4 regions of the Mesorhizobium sp. M5C.F.Ca.ET.164.01.1.1 genome follow, and region 4 is predicted to be linked to each of the others. Evidence: predicted binding sites of a transcription regulator. Region 4 holds the regulator's gene; each other region holds the start of a gene.
What was found. The regulator LexA, encoded in region 4, represses DNA repair genes until DNA is damaged. The targets are predictions, from matches to a motif close to TGTTCNNNNTGTGTTCNG.
Positions count from the first base shown of each region.

Region 1: a site for LexA is predicted at 2,770-2,787, ahead of dinB (DNA polymerase IV). Genes of this name have one in related genera too.
Region 2: a site for LexA is predicted at 2,035-2,052, ahead of EN807_RS19820 (sel1 repeat family protein). Genes of this name have one in related genera too.
Region 3: a site for LexA is predicted at 1,518-1,535, ahead of recA (recombinase RecA). Genes of this name have one in related genera too.

Region 1 covers NZ_SRTG01000009.1:82,526-87,680, forward strand. The annotation lists gene ligD (DNA ligase D) at 1-1,516, shown strand, start outside; gene dinB (DNA polymerase IV) at 1,529-2,569, opposite strand; partial or broken gene EN807_RS29685 (ImuA family protein) at 2,836-3,596, shown strand; partial or broken gene EN807_RS29690 (DNA polymerase Y family protein) at 3,511-5,029, shown strand; gene EN807_RS29695 (PHP domain-containing protein) at 5,026-5,155, shown strand, end outside.
Region 2 covers NZ_SRTG01000002.1:661,522-666,676, forward strand. The annotation lists gene EN807_RS19805 (AMP nucleosidase) at 1-530, opposite strand, end outside; gene EN807_RS19810 (hypothetical protein) at 661-855, opposite strand; gene EN807_RS35610 (hypothetical protein) at 895-1,053, opposite strand; gene EN807_RS19815 (DUF2147 domain-containing protein) at 1,394-1,738, opposite strand; gene EN807_RS19820 (sel1 repeat family protein) at 2,210-2,476, shown strand; gene EN807_RS19825 (branched-chain amino acid ABC transporter substrate-binding protein) at 2,922-4,043, shown strand; gene EN807_RS19830 (acetyl/propionyl/methylcrotonyl-CoA carboxylase subunit alpha) at 4,162-5,155, opposite strand, start outside.
Region 3 covers NZ_SRTG01000008.1:164,916-170,070, reverse strand. The annotation lists gene EN807_RS29115 (GFA family protein) at 1-19, opposite strand, end outside; gene EN807_RS29110 (TfoX/Sxy family protein) at 110-433, shown strand; gene EN807_RS29105 (carbohydrate kinase family protein) at 470-1,384, opposite strand; gene recA (recombinase RecA) at 1,660-2,757, shown strand; gene alaS (alanine--tRNA ligase) at 3,014-5,155, shown strand, end outside.
Region 4 covers NZ_SRTG01000007.1:226,328-231,482, forward strand. The annotation lists gene EN807_RS28095 (ComEC/Rec2 family competence protein) at 1-2,436, shown strand, start outside; gene lexA (transcriptional repressor LexA) at 2,430-3,167, opposite strand; gene glp (gephyrin-like molybdotransferase Glp) at 3,272-4,477, opposite strand; gene moaC (cyclic pyranopterin monophosphate synthase MoaC) at 4,477-4,974, opposite strand; gene trpC (indole-3-glycerol phosphate synthase TrpC) at 5,041-5,155, opposite strand, start outside.

The DNA.
Region 1 (5,155 bases), on a different contig from region 4:
GTCCAGCCGGCCCCTGCTCGAGCGCAAGGAACGGCTTGCGGAACTGCTGGGCGAGAGGGACCCTGACGACAGCCTGCAGTTTTCCAGCCATATCGCCGACAACGGCAAGAAGATCTTCGACACCATGTGCGCCGGCGGCCACGAGGGTATCATCGCCAAGCGCGCGGACAGTCGCTATGTCGGCGACCGCACCGCCAGTTGGCTCAAGATCAAGTGCACGAAACGACAGGAATTCGTGGTCGGTGGCTACCGCCCAAGCGACACCGGCCGTGGCATGGCCTCGCTGATCCTAGGCACTTACGAAAACGGCAAGCTGATCTACCGCGGCCGCGTCGGCACCGGGTTCACCGAGGCGATGCGCAAATCCATACTCGCGCAGTTGGAGAAGCGGCCTCTGGATAAGCCCGCCTTCGCATCCGTGCCGCGCGACATCGCGCGCCGCGCCAGGTGGGTGAATCCCGAACTCGTCGCCGAAGTCACCTATTCCGAGGTGACACCGGACGGCAGCCTGCGTCACCCGAGCTTCCAAGGTATGCGCGAAGACAAGCGCGCCGACCAGGTGGTGATGGAAACGCCCAAGACCGTCGCATCCGCCGCCACGGCCAATCTGGATCCCGCTATGGGCAAGGAGATCGCCCGCGCGGTTGGCGTGACCCTGACCCATCCCGACAAGCTGATGTATCCCGGCACTGCGGTGACAAAGGCAACGCTCGCCGCCTACTACGCCGCGGTCGCCGAGAAGATGTTGCCGCATATCCAGGATCGGCCGCTATCGCTGGTGCGCGACACCAACGGCGACCTGCAGCAGACCTTTTTTCAGAAGCACAAGCTGCCTGGCATGCCCAAGGCCATCCATGACGGCCAGTTGGAGAAGATGTCCGGCAAGGAGAGCCGCATCCTGTGGGTCGATGACCTGGCGGGCCTCATCGCCGGCGTCCAGATGAACGTGCTTGAATTCCACGTCTGGGGAAGCCTTCGCCAGCAGCCAGACTTGCCGCACAGGATAATCTTCGACATCGACCCCGACGAGGCCCTGGGCTTTGGTGACGTCAAGCAGGCCGCGCTGGACATCCGCGGCGTTCTCGAGGCACTCGGCCTCCAATCCTGGCCGCTGTTATCAGGTGGCAAGGGCGTCCACGTGGTCGTGCCACTCGTTCCCGAGGCTGACTGGGAAATGGTCAAGGGCTTCTGCCAGGACTTCGCCGAACTGCTGGCCCGCACCGATCCGTCCCGCTTCGTCGCGAATATGAGCAAGGCGAGACGCAAGGGCCGCATGTTCATCGACTATCTGCGCAACGGACAGGGCGCCACGGCAATTTGCCCGTGGTCGACACGCGCGCGGTCCGGTGCGTCGTGCGCCGTACCCGTCACTTGGGATGAGCTGCCGACATTCAAGAGTGCCAGCGCATTTGACGTTTTCACTGCCGCCGCCCGGGCTCAGGAGTCGGACGCGTGGAAGGGCTATTTCGATGTCGAACAAACGCTGACAGAGCGGATCCGAAAAGCAGTCCGATAACTGCAGCCAGTCCTAGATCGTGAGCGACATCTGCCTATCGGCCTCGGTTCGCGTTCCATTTAGATTTGAAAGTGTCACCCCGAGCAGGCGGATCCCCTTGCTGACAGGAAATACCTGATCGAGAAGGGTGCCGCTGACGGTCGCTAGGTCGGCTTCGCCCTCGATGACGCCTCCGATCGTGCGGCTGCGCGTGATCTGCTGGAAGTCGGCGAATTTCACCTTCAATGTCACCGTGCGACCCTGTATCGATCTTTCCTCGCAATAGCGCCACACCTTACCGACCAATGGCGCCAGCTCCTTGCGAGCACTTTCGAGGTCAAACAAATCGCTCGCAAAGGTGTCTTCGGCCCCCACGGACTTGCGCTCGCGGTCGGCCCGCACTGGGCGTTCGTCGATGCCCCGGGCGATCCAGTAATAGTACGGACCCGCCTTCCCGAACTTCTCCTCCAGGAACGCCAGGCTCTGTGCGCGCAGGTCGGCGCCGGTTTCGATGCCCAGCCGAGCCATTTTGTCAGCAGTCGCCGGGCCAACACCATGAAATTTCCGTACGGGCAAGGCCTCGACAAAGGCGGGACCCTGCTTCGGGGTGATGACGAACAGCCCATCGGGCTTGTTCTGGCCGGAGGCGAGCTTGGCCAGGAATTTGTTGTAGCTGACGCCGGCCGAAGCAGTCAGCCCGGTTTCGGCCTTGATCTTGGCCCGGATCATTTCCGCGATCGTCGTGGCGACCGGGATGCCCTGCAGATTGTCGGTGACGTCGAGATAGGCCTCGTCGAGCGAGAGCGGTTCGATGAGTGGCGTGTGCTCGGCAAAGATCGCGTGGATCTGCTGGGAGACGGCGCGATAGGCGTCAAAGCGCGGCGGCACGAAGATGAGCTCGGGGCATTTGCGCTTCGCCGTGATCGAGGGCATGGCGGATCGGACCCCGAACTTTCTGGCCTCGTAGCTCGCAGCGGCTACCATACCGCGCGCGGCCGAGCCGCCGACCGCCACAGGCTTGCCGCGCAGGTCGGGATTGTCGCGCTGTTCGACCGAGGCGAAGAAGGCATCCATGTCGACATGGATGATCTTGCGAAGGATGGCCGTGCCTTCCCGCGGCGCATCAACTTGTTGGTCCCTGTCGCTTCGCTCGCCCACTTCGCCGTCCCTGCATCACCTGCGGCATATCAAGATAGACCACACCTCGATCAGGGGGAGTCTGGGATCAACTCTCGGAGCGGCGCAACGAGTCCGATTGACTCTCGGACACCGAAGAGAACAAATAAGGAACATATCAGCCCCGAAATCCATTGGGAAGACAGTTTGAGAGTGTTTCGTTCATGGGTCAGCCGGCCGCCAGCCCTGCTATCGCCGCGCTTCGCGAGCGAGTCGCGCGCCTCGAAGGCGGGCCGGCGCGCAACCGTGCGACGCTTCCCTTCGGCGTTCCCAGGATCGACAAGGTCTTGCCGGGAGGCGGGCTGGCGCTCGGGGCGCTGCACGACGTTGCCGGGGGCCGCAACGGGGCGATCGATGGCGCCGCGGCGGCGCTCTTTGCCGCCGGGATTGCTGCGCGCGCCAAAGGGAAGGTGCTCTGGTGCGTCCCCGGCAGGATCTCTTCGCCCCTGCCCTCGCCCAGGCTGGGCTGTTGCCGGGCCGTGTCGTCTATGTCGAGGCGGGCGACGAAGCTTCCGTGCTCGCCTGCTTCGAAGAAGGGCTTCGCCATGGCGGTCTAGGCGCCGTCGTTGCCGAACTGGCACGCCTCTCGATGACCGCCTCCCGCCGACTGCAACTCGCCGCCGAAGCCTCCGGCGCCATCGGCATCGCCATCCGCCGTTGGCGACGACAAACCGAAGCGACCGATTTTGGACAACCAACCGCCGCGGTCACCCGCTGGCGGGTCACCGCGCTCCCCTCCCGTCCCTTGCCGGTCCCCGGTATCGGCCGCGCTCGCTGGCAGCTCGAGCTGATCCGGGTACGGGCGGGAGAAAGCGCCGATTTTGAAGTGGAAGCCTGCGATGACAAGGGTCGTCTCGCTCTATTTTCCGACCTGGCCGACCGATCGCCTGCGACGCGCAATGGGCCAGTCCGCGCCATCGGCTGAAACCCCGATCGTCATGCTCGGCCGGCAGGGAAACCGGCGGCTCGTGCTCGCTGCGGACGCAGCGGCGCGCGCGGCCGGCCTGCGCATGGGCATGCCGGCGAGCAAGGCCCAGGTGCTGGTGTCCAACCTGCAGAGCTTCGACCTGGATGCAGCCGGCGATGCCGAGGCGCTCGATAGAATGGCACTTTGGTCGCTGCGCTATGCTCCGATCGTCGCCGCCGATCCGCCCGATGGGCTCATCATCGACACCACGGGCGCCGACCATCTGCATGGCGGTGAAGACGCCATGCTCGAGGGACTGGTCTCGCGCATGGCGGCCTCCGGTATCGAGGCGCGCGCCGCTGTCGCGGACACGTGGGGCGCCGCTCATGCCTGCGCGCGCTTCCTCGCCCGGCCGACCTTCGTCGCGCCATTGGGGCAAGCCCCGGCGATTATGCGCGCCCTTCCGATCGGTGCCCTGCGGCTTCCCCACGATATCGTCGAAGGCCTGCTCACGCTCGGCTTCGAGCGGATGCGAAGTCGAGGCGGCTCCGCGCGCCTCTCTCACCCTTCGCTTCGGGCCTGAACTCGGCCGTCGCCTGGACCAGGCGATGGGGCGGCGCAGCGAACCTTTCGAGCCCGCCCGCTCTCCCGAACTCATCGAGGTTCGCCGGGCCTTCGGCGAGCCGATCGGCGCCGCCGAGACCATAGCCCGCTATACCGGCAAGCTCGTCGCAACCCTCTGTGAGGCGCTTGAGGCCAAGGGGCTCGGCGCCCGCCGGTTGGACCTGCTGCTTCACCGCGTCGACAACCGCATCGAAGCCATTCGCGTTGGCACCGCAGTGCCAGTGCGCGATGTCAAACGGCTGACCCGCCTCCTGACCGACCGCATCGAAACTGTCGATCCCGGTTTCGGCATCGAGGTGATGACCCTGGCCGCGACGCTCGCCGAACCTTTCGGAGCCAAGCAGATCATCTCCTCATTGGTCGAGGAGCCGGAGCCCGACATCACCGATCTCATCGACGTGCTCGCCAACCGTATTGGCGAGCAGCGGCTCTACCGCTTTGCCCCGGTCGAGAGTGACGTGCCCGAACGCTCGGTCCGCCGCATCGCGCCGAATGCGCCGGACGACGGGACGAGTTGGCCTGGTGACTGGCCTCGCCCGCCGCGTCTGCTGACCCACCCCGAACCCATCGAGACAATGGTCCTGCTGCCCGACCATCCGCCGGTCTGGTTCAGCTGGCGCGGCATCCGGCGTCGCGTTACCCGCGCCGATGGTCCCGAACGCGTGTTTGGCGAATGGTGGCACCGCGATGCCGAACTGATCGCGGTGCGCGACTATTTCCAGGTGGAAGACGAGTCCGGCGAGCGCTTCTGGATCTACCGCGCCGGCGACGGCGAGGATCCCGAGACCGGTTCCCACAAATGGTTCCTGCATGGGGTCTTCGCATGAGCGGACCGCACTATGCCGAATTGCAGGTAACCAGCCACTTCTCGTTCCTTCGGGGAGCAAGCTCTTGCGACGACCTGTTCGCGCAGGCAGCCGCGCGCGGCATTGAAGCCCTTGCCATCGTCGATC
Region 2 (5,155 bases), on a different contig from region 4:
GTGAACGCCGCCAGCGGCCTGGCTTCGCCTAAAGCCACTTCGAACGTGCCGTTGGCGATCTGGTCGTCGGTGCCGTCGAGATCCGGCACGTCGAACAGGTCACGGATCGGCCGCCTGATGCGCTCGGCTGCCGCGCCGTCGACATGGGAGCCTTCCAGGAACGCGAAATGCAGCGGAATGGGCGTCGTCGATTCCGAAACCGTGACCGGAACGCCGTGATTGCGCATGATCAGGCGAAGCTGTTCAATGAGATAGCGTTCGAAAAGGGCGGGCTGGGTTATGGTGGTCGAGAAATGCCCAGGCGTCGGCATATGGCCGTAAGCCTGCCGCGAGTCGATCTGGGTGAACGAAGTCGTGGTGACGCCGACCTCGGGGTAAAAGGCCCGGTAGCGCTTGTTGTTGTCGCCGCCTGCGGCGAGCGCCGTAAACGAATCGCGCAGGAATTTGGTGTTGCGGTCGTAGAGGGCCTGCAGGGCCGCGACGGCCTTTCCGGCATCATTGAAGATCTGCCGGCCAAACGGCTCCGGCATCACGACTGAGTCTATGGCTTGGGGATAGATTCGCTTTTCCATGACCCAATATAGAGGCTTGGCCATACGGTTGGGAGGGGCCAAAGGGTCGTTTTTCATTATTGAATGGATTCAATGAAGGCCGATTGGCCTAGCCTCGCCGCAGGCTGACCAACAGCACAAAGCCGACGCCCTTCTTCTTCAACGCCGGCGCTTCGATCGTCGAGCCGGCATCGGCGCGCATCGTGGGCACGGCCAGAACCGGCGCTGCAAGGACCGTCAGGATGAGCGCCGCCCGCGGCAGAAGCCGAAGGGCCTTGAGGGTGTTGGCGACGATGCGGTTCATGGCTTTTGCTTTTTTTCTCTCTCTCGGGTCTTTGTCGGTTCAGCGGCGAAATTGGTTCATGCAACCGAACCGGCAGGCATTGGAGCTGGCTTCATCCCAGGCACGGGCGGGGCGGCCGGCCTCGGCAACCAGGATGGCGAACAACATGCCGAACAGGCTCATCAGCAGGCAGACGATGGTGAAGCGGCGGGCGAACATTGCGTGGTGTCTCCTTCAACACGCATGAGAATGCCCTAATGCAACTGAACCGGTTCTGATGCCGGCGTTCATCTGCGGTTCAAATTTATCGACGGAGTGTTGAGTGCCCGCCGCCACCGCGCGGTCGCCGGCCACGAGCGTCTTCGCAGTCTTGCTGCCGGCCCGCAGTCTTGCTGCCCCCCAGATCTTGATGACAGGGACGAAGGATGCACAAAAATTGCTGTTAGCTTAGGGCGCAGAAGGCGCGGCCCGCCCGATCGATCCGGTGTCTCAAACAGACGGCGCAAACAAAAACGGGGCCTTCGCGGCCCCGTTTTTCAATTTATGGCGGTGGAAACGATCAGAGCTTGTGCCAAGTCTGGCTCTTGCAAATCAGCCCGCCGAGCACGCAGCCGCTCATCTTGAGCGAAGCGCCTGAGACCGAGGCCTTGCCCGAATAGGTCTTGTCGGTCTCCGGGTCGGTTATGGTGCCCGTATATTTATTGGCGCCGGACACCTTAAACGAACCGATGCGCTTACCGGCAAACTTGCCAGATTTGAGTGTGATGGAAAATGCGCCGCTGCCGCCCGCGATGGCGGCGGTCGCGCCGGCCTGCGTTTTCCAGTTGCCTTCGATCGGATCGGCCCAAGCCGCGCCGGCCATGATCAATGTGGCCGCCAAGGCCATGCTGATTTTGCGAAACATGTTTGTCCTCCCTGTGGAAATCCGGCCGGATGTTCCGCCCGCCGGTCTGCCTTTTACGCAAACGTAAGCTAATTCACGTCCCGGCAAAACAAAAGCGGTGCCGCAGCGGAAGACTTCAGGATTTTCTGGTCGCCCGAAGCGGTCTCATCGGTGAGAAATGAAACGTTCGCAACTCCATCTTTGTCTCCCGTGGTTAGCGGAGTCTTGATCTTCGCCTCGCAAATTTTCGTCAAATTTAGTGCAAACCAGCGAAATTGCTGGCTTTGCATCCTTAACGAATTCTCGCGTTTACCTCTTGTTTTAGCTTTGTTTTCCTCAAATTAAGCACGCCACTTAACGACGGATTCAAGCCTCCGGTTCATTCTCGAAAACATCGAAAGAGCGGCCACCCCCAAGGTTTACCAACAGATACCAAGGGACAGAACGAGGCAGCTCTCGGGAGCCTGACAGGGGCTAGAACAGGGGATTGAAATGGCACGTTTTGAGATGCCTGAAGCCGGCTTCGGCGCCATGGGTGCAACTGCCCAGGCCGACATTCTTTTCGAACTGGGCATGATGTATGCGACCGGCCGCGACTGCGAGACCGATGTCGTCGCCGCCCACAAATGGTTCAATATTGCTGCGATCAAGGGTTCGGTCCGCGCTGCGGAACTGCGCTCGGAATTGTCGGCCGCCATGTCGAAGGTCGAGATCGCCAGGGCACTGCGCGAAGCCCGCGAATGGATGACGATGCACTAAGTTGGCCCTGAGTTCATCAGGCACCGAGATCACCGACAGGGACGCTTCAGGTCAAGGCCGCCCAAGACGGCCGGACCGGCAAGAATAAGGCCGCGCAAGACGGTCGAACCAACAATGACAAGAACGCGGCAGGCCGGATACAGCCAGGCTGCGCGACGGACAGGGAAGGCGAGCGGTTTTCGGGCGCGTGAGCGTTCGGGATTGTTCGATCGACAAAGCCGCGACCGGCCGGAACAAGGCAGGCGCGGCTTTTGCGTTTTCTGACCATGATCCCAAAAGTGGAAACCGGTTTTTGGAGAAGATCATGGTCAAACAGAAAGGCTTCAGGCCCAACTGAGTGCCGCCGATGCGCCTAGACAGGCTTGGCGAAGGGTGAGATTCTCCCGGCCACTCTGGAAGAGGCGCGGCCGGAGCGGTCGCGCGAGAGTGGAGGAGTTGTATTACCATGAAAAAGTTGGGTATTTTGAGCGTGGCCATAGTCGGCCTGATGATGAGCGCGCCGGTTGCGTTCGCCGAAGACATCACCTTTTCGGTGGTCGGACCAATGACCGGACAGCTTGCCACCATCGGCGACCAGTTCAAGCAGGGAGCGCAAGCGGCGGCCGACGCGATCAACGCGGCTGGAGGTGTCGAAGGCCGCCAGATCAAGCTCGACGTCCAGGATGACCAGTGCGATCCGAAACAGGCGGTTTCGGTCGCCAACCGCATCATTGCCAACGGCGTCAAGTTCGTCGATGGGCATGCCTGCTCGGGCTCGAGCATTCCGGCCTCGGCCGTCTATGCCGAAGCCGGGGCGCTGATGATGAGTCCGGCTTCGTCGAATCCAGAGCTGACCGACGCGGCCGCGAAAGCCGGCTGGCCGACGATCATGCGCCTTTATACGCGCGACGATGCGCAGGGCGCTTTCATCGGTCCATGGATCGCCAAGAAGTATGCCGGCAAGAACGTCGTTATCATGCACGACAAGAGCGCCTATGGGCAGGGCGTCGCCGACGCCGTCAAGGCAACGATGAACCAGAACGGTCTCAAAGAGATCCTTTACGAGGGCATCAACGCCGGTGAAAAAGACTACGCGGCGCTTGTCACAAAGCTCAAGGACCTGAAGGCGGATGTGGTCTATTTCGGCGGCTACCACCCCGAAGCCGGCCTCATCCTGCGCCAGTCGGCGGAACAGAACCTGAAGTATCAGCTGATCATGCCGGACTCGATCGCCACGCCGGAATTCTGGCAGGTCGCCGGTCCGGCCGGCGAAGGCACCATGTTTGTCTTCCCGTCGGATCCGCAGGCGAAGCCCGAAGCCAAGGAAGCCATCGAAAAGATCAAGGCGGGCGGCTTCGTGCCCGAGGGCTTCACGCTGTTCTCCTATGCCGTGATCCAGGCCTTTGCCGAGGGTATCAAGCGCGCCGGCAGCGACGACCCGGCCAAGGTTGCCGAAGCGCTGAAGAATGGTGAGCCGATCAGCACCGTCGTCGGCCCTGTCACTTTCGATGAAAAGGGCGACCTCAAGAACGTCAGCTACGACATCAACCAGTGGCACGACGGCAAATACGCGCCGATCCAGCCGTAATCGCCGGCGTCGCCTAGAGACCATCGGAGATGGCCGGGGCAGACCCGGCCATTTTCAATTTGGGCACGCGTTTGTGGCGCGTGTCTTGGACGTCGCCTCGTGGATGAAGGAACAGCGGTCAGACGTGGGCTTCCTCGGCAAAACGCACCAGCACGGTCCCGTCGGTGACTTGTGCGCCCTCCGCTGCGATCTCGGCGATCGTCCCGTCATGAGTGGCGGAAATGGTGTGCTCCATCTTCATCGCTTCCAGGATCAACAGCGGCTGACCCTTGATGACGGCGTCGCCTCTTGCCGCGCGCACCAGCTTGACCAGGCCCGGCATCGGCGCGCGCAGGCTGTCAGAGCCGGCGGCGATTTCGTCGGCCCTCGCCAGCGGGTCCGGCACCGCGAAGCTGTAGCCGATGGCGCCCGAAAAGACAGTGACATGGCCTGGCCAGCGGGCGAGGCGAGGGGCGGCGCGAAGATCGAGCGGACTGGCGCTGTCATAAGGTGCGTCCAGCGCCACTTGGAAGCGCTTGTCCGGCCGCACCGACACAAGCGCGACGATCTCACCATCGCCGTATCGTAGCCGCGTGCGCCGCGGAACAGTGTGGAAATGCGAATAACCGGCAAGCGACGACCACGGATCGTTGGACGGCGCCTGAGCCCCGGCGCCGGACGCCGCAAATGCGGCTGCGGCGACGATCTCGCTGCTCGGCGGCGGGACTGCGGTCAGCGCTCGCTGATGCCTGCCGATCAGGCCGGTATCGACATCGCCTGCCGAAAAGTCCGCATCAGCGGCAAGAGCAGCGAGAAAGGCGGTGTTGAAGGTCGAGCCGGCGATCTCGGTCTGCGAAAGGGCTATGCCCAGCGCTTCGAGCGCCTCCTGCCTGCTCTTGCCGTGCACGATCAGCTTGGCGATCATTGGATCGTAGAACGGCGAGATGGCATCGCCGGCCCGCACGCCGGTCTCGATCCGCATGCTGGCGCCCTCGGGCGCGGTATCCGGAAATTTCAGGTGATGCAGCGTGCCCGTCGCCGGCAAAAAACCCTTTGCCGCGTCCTCGGCATAGATGCGCGCTTCGAAGGCATGGCCGGAGAGCGTGATCTCGCTCTGCGTGTTCGGCAGCTTC
Region 3 (5,155 bases), on a different contig from region 4:
CTTTGAGCAAAAGCGGCATGAAAAACTCCGACGAAATTGGTTTTCAACTTGTCAGGATGGTGCCGGCTGCGGCGATGACAAGGGGAAATCCGGGTGCCATGATCGCGGCATGGACAATGAACGCATTGCCGAACTTTTCGAAGGCCTCGGCCCGGTCAGCATTCGCAAGATGTTCGGCGGCAAGGGCATCTACTTCGACGGCGTCATCGTCGCCATCGTCATCCGTGGCGAATTGATGCTGAAGGCCGACTCGGAAAGCGCGCCCGAATTCGAAGCGGCCGGCTGCCGGCAATGGACCTACACCGGCTCGCGGCACGGCAAGCTCGTGTCCATGCCGTATTGGAGCATTCCCGACAGCGCCTTCGACGATCCGGATGAGATGGCGGTCTGGGCGCGCCGGGCCTATGAGGCGGGGCTGCGCGCCGGCAAATAGGTGTGTCCGCTAGCCGCTCAGCCTAAGATAATCGCTTCAGGTTGACGCCTCGGGCACGAATGCCAGCGCCTCGGCAAAGATAGCGCTCGTGAAGGCGGCGCTCTCGACGGCGAGCATCGCGGCGGCAACGCCTTCGCGCAGCGCCGCGCGCAGCGTCAGGCCGCGCAACAGAGCGGCGACCGTAGCGCCCGCCAGCACATCGGCGGCGACGTCGGTGACCTTTCTTGGCGGCGGGATCGAGAAGGCGCCGGCTTCGTCGAAACCCAGCACCGGACCGTCATCTGCCGTCACCACGCCGCTTTTGAGGCCTGCGCGCCTCAAGCCGTCGGCGATATCTTGCTCCGCGGCACCGATACCGCCATCGGCGAGGGCGATGGCCTCGCGCCGGTTCATGAAGACCAGCGCCAGACTGTCGAGCACCGGCGCGAGCCGCACCGCCTTGTCTGGTGAAGTGGCGAGGGCGAAGACCGGCTTGCCGGCGGCAAGCGCCACCAGTCGCTCCAGCGCGGTCGACGGCAGGTTTGCGTCGCACAGGACCGCATCGGCGGTGCTGATCGCCTCGCGCACCTTGGCACGGCGGATCTGCTTGGCAAGCGCCAGGTCGTAGAGCGCCATGTCGGCAAGGCCGACGATCAGCGCGCCGTCGCCGTCGATTATCGTCGTGTTGCTCGGCGTCGTGCGATCGAGGAACACCACGGATAGATCGGCAATGCCGGCCGCAGCGATGGCGCGCGAGACCGTGTCGGCCAGAACATCGCCGCCGCGCACCGAAAGCAGCGAGCCGGAGACGCCGCGCCGCACGGCGCCGCGCAGCGCATTGAAGACGGCGCCGCCGACATCCTCGCGCATCGTGCCGGGATTCGACGCCGCCGGCACAAAGGCGCCCGAAACCTGGCCGCGCCGATCTATATAGGCGCCGCCTACGGCCAGGATTGTCGGCGACTTCATCATGCCTGGGAGGAGACCTTTGCTGTTGCCGGGCAAAGACTAGGGTGTCCGGCGGAACCCGGCAACCGAAGGCGCGATTCGTAAGATGCCAGCACGATCCTGCGAGGCTAGCGGAATACATCCGGGAGTGAAAACACGAAACAAAAAAAGAACAAATCCGGATATTGTTTTGTTTTTCAATCGTTTGTCTGCCCTTGCCAGACGAGAACAAAAAAGGTACAAATTAATAAGGATTACGGATTGTCCGGCCTTCATTGACGACCAAGGGGTGATGTATCATGGCTCAGAATTCTTTGCGGCTTGTAGAGGACAAAGCAGTGGATAAATCAAAGGCTCTGGATGCGGCGCTGTCGCAAATCGAGCGTGCCTTCGGCAAGGGCTCGATCATGCGGCTCGGCGCAAACGAGCAGGTCGTCGAGATAGAAACGGTGCCGACCGGTTCACTTGGCCTCGACATCGCGCTTGGCGTCGGCGGCCTGCCGCGCGGCCGCATCGTCGAGATCTATGGGCCGGAAAGCTCGGGCAAGACGACGCTGGCGCTGCACACGGTGGCCGAAGCCCAGAAGAAGGGCGGCATCTGCGCCTTTGTCGATGCCGAGCACGCGCTCGATCCGGTCTATGCGCGCAAGCTTGGCGTCGACCTCGAAAACCTGCTGATCTCGCAGCCCGATACCGGCGAACAGGCGCTGGAGATCTGCGACACGCTGGTGCGTTCCGGCGCCATCGACGTGCTGGTGGTCGATTCGGTCGCGGCACTGACGCCGCGCGCCGAAATCGAGGGCGAAATGGGCGATTCGCTGCCCGGCCTGCAAGCCCGCCTGATGAGCCAGGCGCTGCGCAAGCTGACCGCCTCGATCTCGCGCTCCAACACCATGGTCATCTTCATCAACCAAATCCGCATGAAGATCGGCGTGATGTTCGGTTCGCCCGAGACCACGACCGGCGGCAACGCGCTGAAATTCTATGCTTCGGTGCGCCTCGACATTCGCCGCATCGGCTCGGTCAAAGACCGCGACGAAGTCGTCGGCAACCAGACCCGCGTCAAGGTGGTCAAGAACAAGCTGGCGCCGCCCTTCAAGGTGGTCGAGTTCGACATCATGTATGGCGAGGGCGTGTCCAAGACCGGTGAGCTGGTCGACCTCGGCGTCAAGGCCGGCGTGGTCGAGAAGTCCGGTGCCTGGTTCTCCTATAATTCGCAGCGTCTCGGCCAGGGCCGCGAGAACGCAAAACTGTTCCTGCGCGACAATCCCGACACGGCACGCGAGATCGAGCTGGCGCTGAGGCAGAATGCCGGGCTGATCGCCGAGAAATTCCTCGAAAATGGCGGCGCCGAGAGCGGCGGCGACGGTTTCGAGGACGAAGCTGGCGCGATGTAAGATACAGGCTGTGCCAGTCAAAGTTACCCGTTTGAGTTCGCGTTTCCCGAATTGAGTTGGTGTATCGATGTGTTTATGCCGCCGGCCCTGGGCCGGCGGTTTGCGTTTTTGCCGGTAGCTCCGGTCATTCTGAACAGCCGGCAAGGGCTACGGTTTGGAGCAATTCCGTGTTTCTGGACAGGGTGCGGTGCGACCGCTAAAAGGCCATGTCTGTTTTCCGCCGGCAATCGGCGGTTCTCTCGAAAAGGCAGTATTCATGAGTGGCGTCAACGAGATCAGGTCGGCATTTCTCGACTATTTCCGCAAAGAGGGTCACGAGGTCGTGGCGTCGAGCCCCCTGGTGCCGCGCAACGACCCGACGCTCATGTTCACCAACGCTGGCATGGTGCAGTTCAAGAACGTCTTCACCGGGTTGGAAACCCGTCCCTATTCGCGCGCCACGACTTCGCAGAAATGCGTGCGCGCCGGCGGCAAGCACAACGACCTCGACAATGTCGGCTACACTGCCCGTCACCACACCTTCTTCGAGATGCTCGGCAATTTCTCGTACGGCGATTATTTCAAGGAGCGCGCCATCGAGCTTGCCTGGAACCTGATCACCCGCGAGTTCGGCATCGCCAAGGACAGGCTTCTGGTGACCGTCTACCATACCGACGACGCGGCCGCGGGCTTCTGGAAGAAGATCGCCGGGCTGCCGGAGGACAGGATCATCCGGATCGCCACCAGCGACAATTTCTGGGCGATGGGCGATACCGGTCCCTGCGGCCCGTGCTCGGAAATCTTCTACGACCATGGCGCCGACATTCCGGGCGGCCCGCCCGGCAGCGCGGATGAGGACGGCGACCGTTTCATCGAGATATGGAACCTCGTCTTCATGCAGTTCGAGCAGGTGACGAAGGCGGAGCGGATCGAACTGCCGCGCCCGTCGATCGACACCGGCATGGGGCTGGAGCGCATCGCCGCCGTCCTGCAGGGTGAGCACGACAATTATGACATCGACCTGTTCAAGGCGCTGATCCGTGCCTCGGAAGAGGCGACCGGCGTCAAGGCGGAAGGCAAGAACCGGGCGAGCCACCGCGTCATTGCCGATCACCTGCGCGCATCGAGCTTCCTCATCGCTGACGGCGTGCTGCCGTCGAACGAAGGCCGCGGCTACGTGCTGCGTCGCATCATGCGCCGCGCCATGCGCCATGCGCAGCTTTTGGGCGCCCGTGATCCGCTGATGTGGCGGCTGGTGCCGGCGCTGGTGCGCGAGATGGGTCAAGCCTATCCCGAACTGGTGCGCGGCCAGCCGCTGATATCAGAGACGCTGAAGCTCGAGGAAACGCGCTTCCGCAAGACGCTGGCGCGCGGCCTCGGCCTGCTTGCCGACGCGACCGAGACGCTCGGCAGCGGCGACCGGCTTGACGGCGAGACAGCGTTCAAGCTCTACGACACCTATGGCTTCCCGCTCGACCTCACTCAGGACGCACTGCGCCCGCGCGGGGTTTCGGTCGACCTCGACGGCTTCAATGCAGCGATGGAGCGGCAGAAGGCCGAGGCGCGCAAGAGCTGGGCCGGCTCCGGCGACGCGGCTACCGAGACCGTCTGGTTCGCGGTGCGCGAGAATGCGGGCGCGACCGAGTTTCTCGGCTACGACACCGAGCAAGCGGAAGGCATTGTTCAGGCGCTGGTCAGGGATGGCGTTGCAGTGGAGAGCGCCGTTGCCGGCGACAGCGTCGGCGTCGTCGTCAACCAGACGCCGTTCTATGGCGAGTCCGGCGGTCAGATGGGCGACACCGGCACGATTTCGGGCGAAGGCTTTGCCATCGAGGTCACCGACACGCAGAAGAAGGGCGACGGCCTGTTCGTGCATTTCGGCAAGGTCGCCAAGGGCACCGTCAGGACGGGTGAAGCGGTCGAGCTAAAGGCCGACCATGTCAGGCGCACTCGGCTGCGCTCCAACCATTCGGCGACCCATCTTGTCCATGAGGCGCTGCGCGAGGTGCTCGGGACCCATGTTGCGCAGAAGGGCTCGCTGGTCGCGCCGGAACGGCTGCGCTTCGACTTTTCCCATCCCAAGCCCATCTCTTCGGAAGAGCTGGAACGCGTCGAGGCGATGGCGAACGAGATCGTCGTCCAGAACAGCCCGGTGACGACGCGGCTGATGAGTGTCGACGACGCGATCGCCGAAGGCGCCATGGCGCTGTTCGGCGAGAAATACGGCGACGAGGTTCGCGTCGTGTCGATGGGCACCGCGGTAACCGGCGACAAGGCCGGCAAGCCCTATTCGGTCGAGCTGTGCGGTGGCACCCATGTCGGCGCTACCGGGGACATCGGCCTGGTTCGGCTGGTGTCGGAGGGCGCCGTCGCTGCCGGCGTGCGCCGCATCGAGGCGCTGACCGGAGAGGCGGCCAGA
Region 4 (5,155 bases):
GAGGACGAGAGCGAGGGCGCGATCACAAGCGTCAGCGAACGATCGCTGTTTGCCGACGTTCCTCACGCCGAGCCGCTACCCGCTTCGCTGCCTGCATCGCACCCGGCCACCCAGCCTCTTTCGCCGGACCGCTCCGCGCCAATACCGGCTCCACAACCCGGGCCTGTCATTCGTTTCCGCCGACAGCTCAGCCATCTTTCACCATCCGGTATCCGCAACAGCGTGGCCTCGGCAGCCGGCCTGGAACTCGACCGCGGCGTCGCCTTCCTGCTGGTGCCGGTTTTTCTGGCGTGCGGGGTGATCGTCTATTTTTCGCTTGCCGTCGAACCGGACTTTCCGCAGCCCATTGCCGTCGTGGTCCTCACGGCATTGTGTGCGGCTGTCACCCGCTCATGGCGCAAGACGCATCTGTGCTTCATGGCAGCGTTGCTGTGCGCACTCGGTGTTCTCGCCGCCAAGGTTGAAACCTGGCGCGCGGGAACGCAGATGCTCGGTTCGGAAATCCAGACCCAGCTCACCGGCCGTGTCGTTAGGCTCGATCAGATGGCGAACGGCCGGATCAGACTGACCATCGACGTGATGTCGACCGCCCGGCCGACACTGCGTTATGCACCGGGACGTGTCAGGGTTTCGGCACGCAAAATTCCCGCTGAGATGACTGCAGGCTCGGTGGCAACTGGTTATGTGAGGCTTTTGCCTCCGACTGGCCCGGTTAGGCCGGACAGTTATGACTTCTCCTTTGACAGCTATTTCGCCGGTATCGGTGCCAGTGGCTTTTTCCTCGGCAATCCGAAGATCGTCGTTTCCGAGGATGCGCCGTTCGCCGCGCGCCTTTCTTCTTCGATCGAAAAGGCGCGCGAAAACATTGCCGACCATATCAGGGACAGCATTGGTGGCGCCGAGGGGGAGATTGCCGCCGCACTGATGGTCGGCGTGCGTGCCGGCATTCCCGAAGAGATAAACGAATCGATGCGGCGCACCGGCATCTACCACATCATCTCGATTTCCGGCCTGCACATGGCGCTTGTCGCCGGCACGATCATGGGATTGCTGCGCGGCGTCTTTGCGCTGTTTCCCGATTTTTCGTCACGCCGGCCGGTCAAAAAATATGCGGCTGCTGCCGCACTCCTTTCCATCGCTGCCTATCTCATTTTTTCCGGTATCGTGGTCGCGGCTGAACGCAGCTTCATCATGCTGGCGGTAATGCTTGTCGCCGTGCTGTTCGACCGAGCGGCACTTACCATGCGCAATCTGACGATTTCTGCCATCGCCGTCATCGTCGTTTCGCCGCACGAGGTGGTCGGCCCAAGCTTCCAGATGTCCTTCGCCGCGACTGCTGCTCTCGTGGGCGCCTATGCCGGCTGGTCCGACTATCGTACCGACAGGGCCACGGCGCCGCCACAGCGACGGTCGCCGGTCGCTTTCGTCACGCGAAAACTCGCCGCTGGGACAGGTACCATCGCAATGACCTCCATCATTGCCGGCAGCGCCACCGCGCTCTTCGCCATCTGGCACTTCCAGCGCGTATCGCCGCTTAGCCTGTTCGCCAATCTGGCGGTCATGCCAATCGTCACGGTCGTCATGTTCCTGGCCGTCCTCAGCGCTCTGGCAATGCCTTTCGGCTTCGACGGACCTTTCCTCTACATGATGGGCAAGGGACTGACGGCCATGATCGCAATATCGGGATGGATTTCCGAGCGGTCGCCGGTCGATGCAGTCGGGCTGATCTCGTTGCAGTCGGTTCTGCTGGTGACGGTCGCCCTGGTCATCGCCACGATGGCGACGACATGGTTGCGGCTTGCGGCACTTCCCTTTGCGCTCGCCGGCCTGCTGACGATTTCCGACACGCGCACCCCCGATGTGCTGATTTCGGAAGATGCGCATCTGGTGGCGCTGCCGATCGGCGGCGGCGAACTTGCCGTCAACCGGGTTCGTTCGAACGAATTCACCACCGACAACTGGAAACATGCGCTGGTTTCAGCGACCATTGTCGAGCCAGAGACATTCGAAAAAGGAGACGTGCGGTTCGACATCGCCGACCCGGCCGACCTGCCGCCGGGAGCGCCCTTCTACTGCACTGCCGGCCTGTGCCTCGCCCGGCACCCGTCCGGCGCGATCATCGCACTCGCCGACGACCGCAAAACCGCACGGCCAGCCTGTGCGTTTGCGGATTTGATCGTCATCGACGATGCCACAGCCTATTATGATCCCTGCCGCAATCCGCTGGTTCTCGTCGTTACCAAACGGCAGCTCGCTCGCATGGGCAGTGCCGCTGTCTTCTTCGATCCGCTATCAGCGACGACGCGCGCAGAAATCCGTTTTGCCGTCAGACAGCCATATAGGCCTTGGCACGAGCAGCGGAGATTTTCGCGCGAGGCGAGGGGCTTGCCGCCATACCGCAGGGCCGAGAAACCCAACAAGCCTGCCGCTCAGTAACGCCGGATCAGTCCGACGAGCTTGCCTTGCACCTTGACCCGGTCCGGCCCGAAGATGCGCGTCTCATAGGCCGGATTGGCGGCTTCCAGTGCGATCGAGGCGCCCTTGCGGCGGAACCGCTTCAGCGTCGCTTCCTCCTCGTCGACCAAGGCGACGATGATCTCGCCAGGCTGGGCGGTGTCGGCGTTGCGGATGATGACCGTGTCGCCGTCGAAAATGCCGGCCTCGATCATCGAATCACCCTTGACCTCCAGTGCGTAGTGCGTGCCGCCGGTGATCATGTCCGGTGGTACCGAGATCGAATGCGTCTGGTGCTGGATGGCGTCGATCGGCACACCGGCAGCGATGCGGCCCATCACCGGTATGGAGATGGTGGCAACGACGTCGTCGTCATTGCCGGCCGCGGGCAGGCGCGAAGGCGCCGGTTTGATCTGTCGTCCGAGGCTGCCCTGCCCAAGGCTGCCCTGAATGACGCTTGGCGAGAATTTGCGCGCCGCATTGAGGCCGGGCGCGATCGAATCAGGCAGGCGCAGCACCTCCAGCGCGCGGGCCCGGTTAGGCAGGCGGCGAATGAAACCGCGCTCCTCCAGCGCCGTGATCAGCCGATGGATCCCCGACTTGGAGGCGAGGTCGAGCGCTTCCTTCATCTCGTCGAACGAGGGCGGAATGCCGCTTTCCTTCAGCCGCTCGTGGATGAACATCAGCAGTTCATGTTGTTTGCGTGTCAGCATCGCAACCCCCAACAGAATCAGAAAAACAAACCCAGAACAAACACTATCTGTTCCAGTTGTGTTCCGCAACCGTTTAAAGTTTAATGAATGTGTTGACGTTTTGTTCAGCGTAGCATCAGCACGCTGCACGCGGCTCCCGTCGCGGCTGGGGGAGCGAATGGCTCGCGCACGATCAGCCCGTTGGCGTCGGCCAGCATTTTGAGCATCGAGGAATCCTGGATGCCGAACGGGGTTGCCAGTGGCGTGCCGGCTTCTTCCTTCACCACCGCGCGTACATAGTCCTGCCTGAGATCGTTGGCCGACATGGCGGCGCCGAGCCGCGCCTGACGCATGTCCTGCCGGAAGGCGCGGCCGCCGAGCCGCGCAAGCAGCGGCTTCAGAAAGAGCTGCGTGCAGACCAGGCTCGCCACCGGATTGCCAGGCAGGCCGATGCAGCGGATGTCGCCCATCCGCCCGAACATCAGCGGCTTGCCGGGCCGCATGGCGATTTTCCAGAAATCGAGCGTCATGCCTTCACCGGTCAGCACGTCATGGACCAGGTCATGGTCGCCGACCGAGGCGCCGCCCAGCGTGACGATGACGTCGGCGCCTGCGTCGACCGCTTGTTTCACCAGCGTGGCGATCGCCTCCTTGCGGTCGGGGGCGATGCCGAGATCGAGCGCGCTGGCGCCGACCGAGCGGGCCGCGGCGGCGACGCCATAGGCATTGGACGAGATGATCTGGTCGGGGCCAAGGTTGCTGCCCGGCGGCAGCAATTCGTCGCCGGTGGCGATGATGGCGACCAGCGGCCGTTTCACCACGCTGACCTGCGGGTGGTTGGCCGACGCCGCCAGCGACAATGCCGCCGGATCAAGCGGGCGGCCTTTCTCCAGCAGAACGTCGCCCTTCGAGAAATCGAGCCCGAGGCGGCGGATGTTGCGGCCTTCGACCGTCGACGCGGTCACTTCGACGCTGCCGCCGCCGAGATCCCTGGCATTCTCCTGGATGACGATGGTGTCGGCGCCTGCAGGAAGCGGCGCGCCGGTGAAGATGCGCACGGCCTGCGCCGGGCCGACTGTTCCGGCAAAGCCGCGTCCGGCTGGCGCCATGCCGATCACCGAAAGTCTTGCGGGCACGAACGCGACGTCCTCGGCCCGCACGGCGTAGCCGTCCATGGCGGACGCGTCGAACGGCGGCTGGGTGCGGAGCGCCAGAAGCGGCTCCGCCAGCACGCGGTCGGCGGCGTCCATAAGGGCGACGCATTCAGCTTGCAAGGGCGCAGCATCCTCAAGCAGGCGCTCGAGCGCCTCGGCGACCGGAAGCAGTGCCATTATTGGCCTGCCCCCTTGGCGTCCGCCTTGTAGTCGCCGGATTTGCCGCCGGTCTTTTCCACCAGCCTAATGCCCGAGATCACCATGGCGCGGTCGACCGCCTTGGCCATGTCATAGATGGTCAGGCAGGCGACCGAGACGGCGGTCAGCGCTTCCATCTCGACGCCGGTCTTACCTGTGACGCGGGCTAGCGCCGTGACCTTCAGGCCTGGCAGCGTCGCGTCCGGTTCGATGTCAACGGATACCTTGGTCAACAGCAGCGGATGGCAGAGCGGGATCAGCTCATGCGTCCTCTTGGCCGCCATGATGCCGGCGATGCGCGCCGTGCCCAGCACGTCGCCCTTCTTGGCATCGCCGTCGAGAATCATTTTCAGCGTCTCCGGCAGCATCGAGACAAGACCCTGGGCGATCGCCGTGCGCGTCGTCTCAGCCTTGTCGCCGACATCGACCATGTTGGCTTCACCCTGTGCGGCAAGATGGGTGAGGGCGGCCGTCATCGTCAGTCAGCCTTAGAGCGACGTGCGTCCGTTTGGACGCACAAAGTACGCTCTAACCCTCTAAATCTACGCATCGTGCTCTCCAAAAATCGAATCCGATCTTCGGGCCGATGCATGAGCCGGCGCCTTGCCCGTCAAAAGCAGGTGGGTCGCAGTGGCCACGTCCTGTTGCCGCATCAGG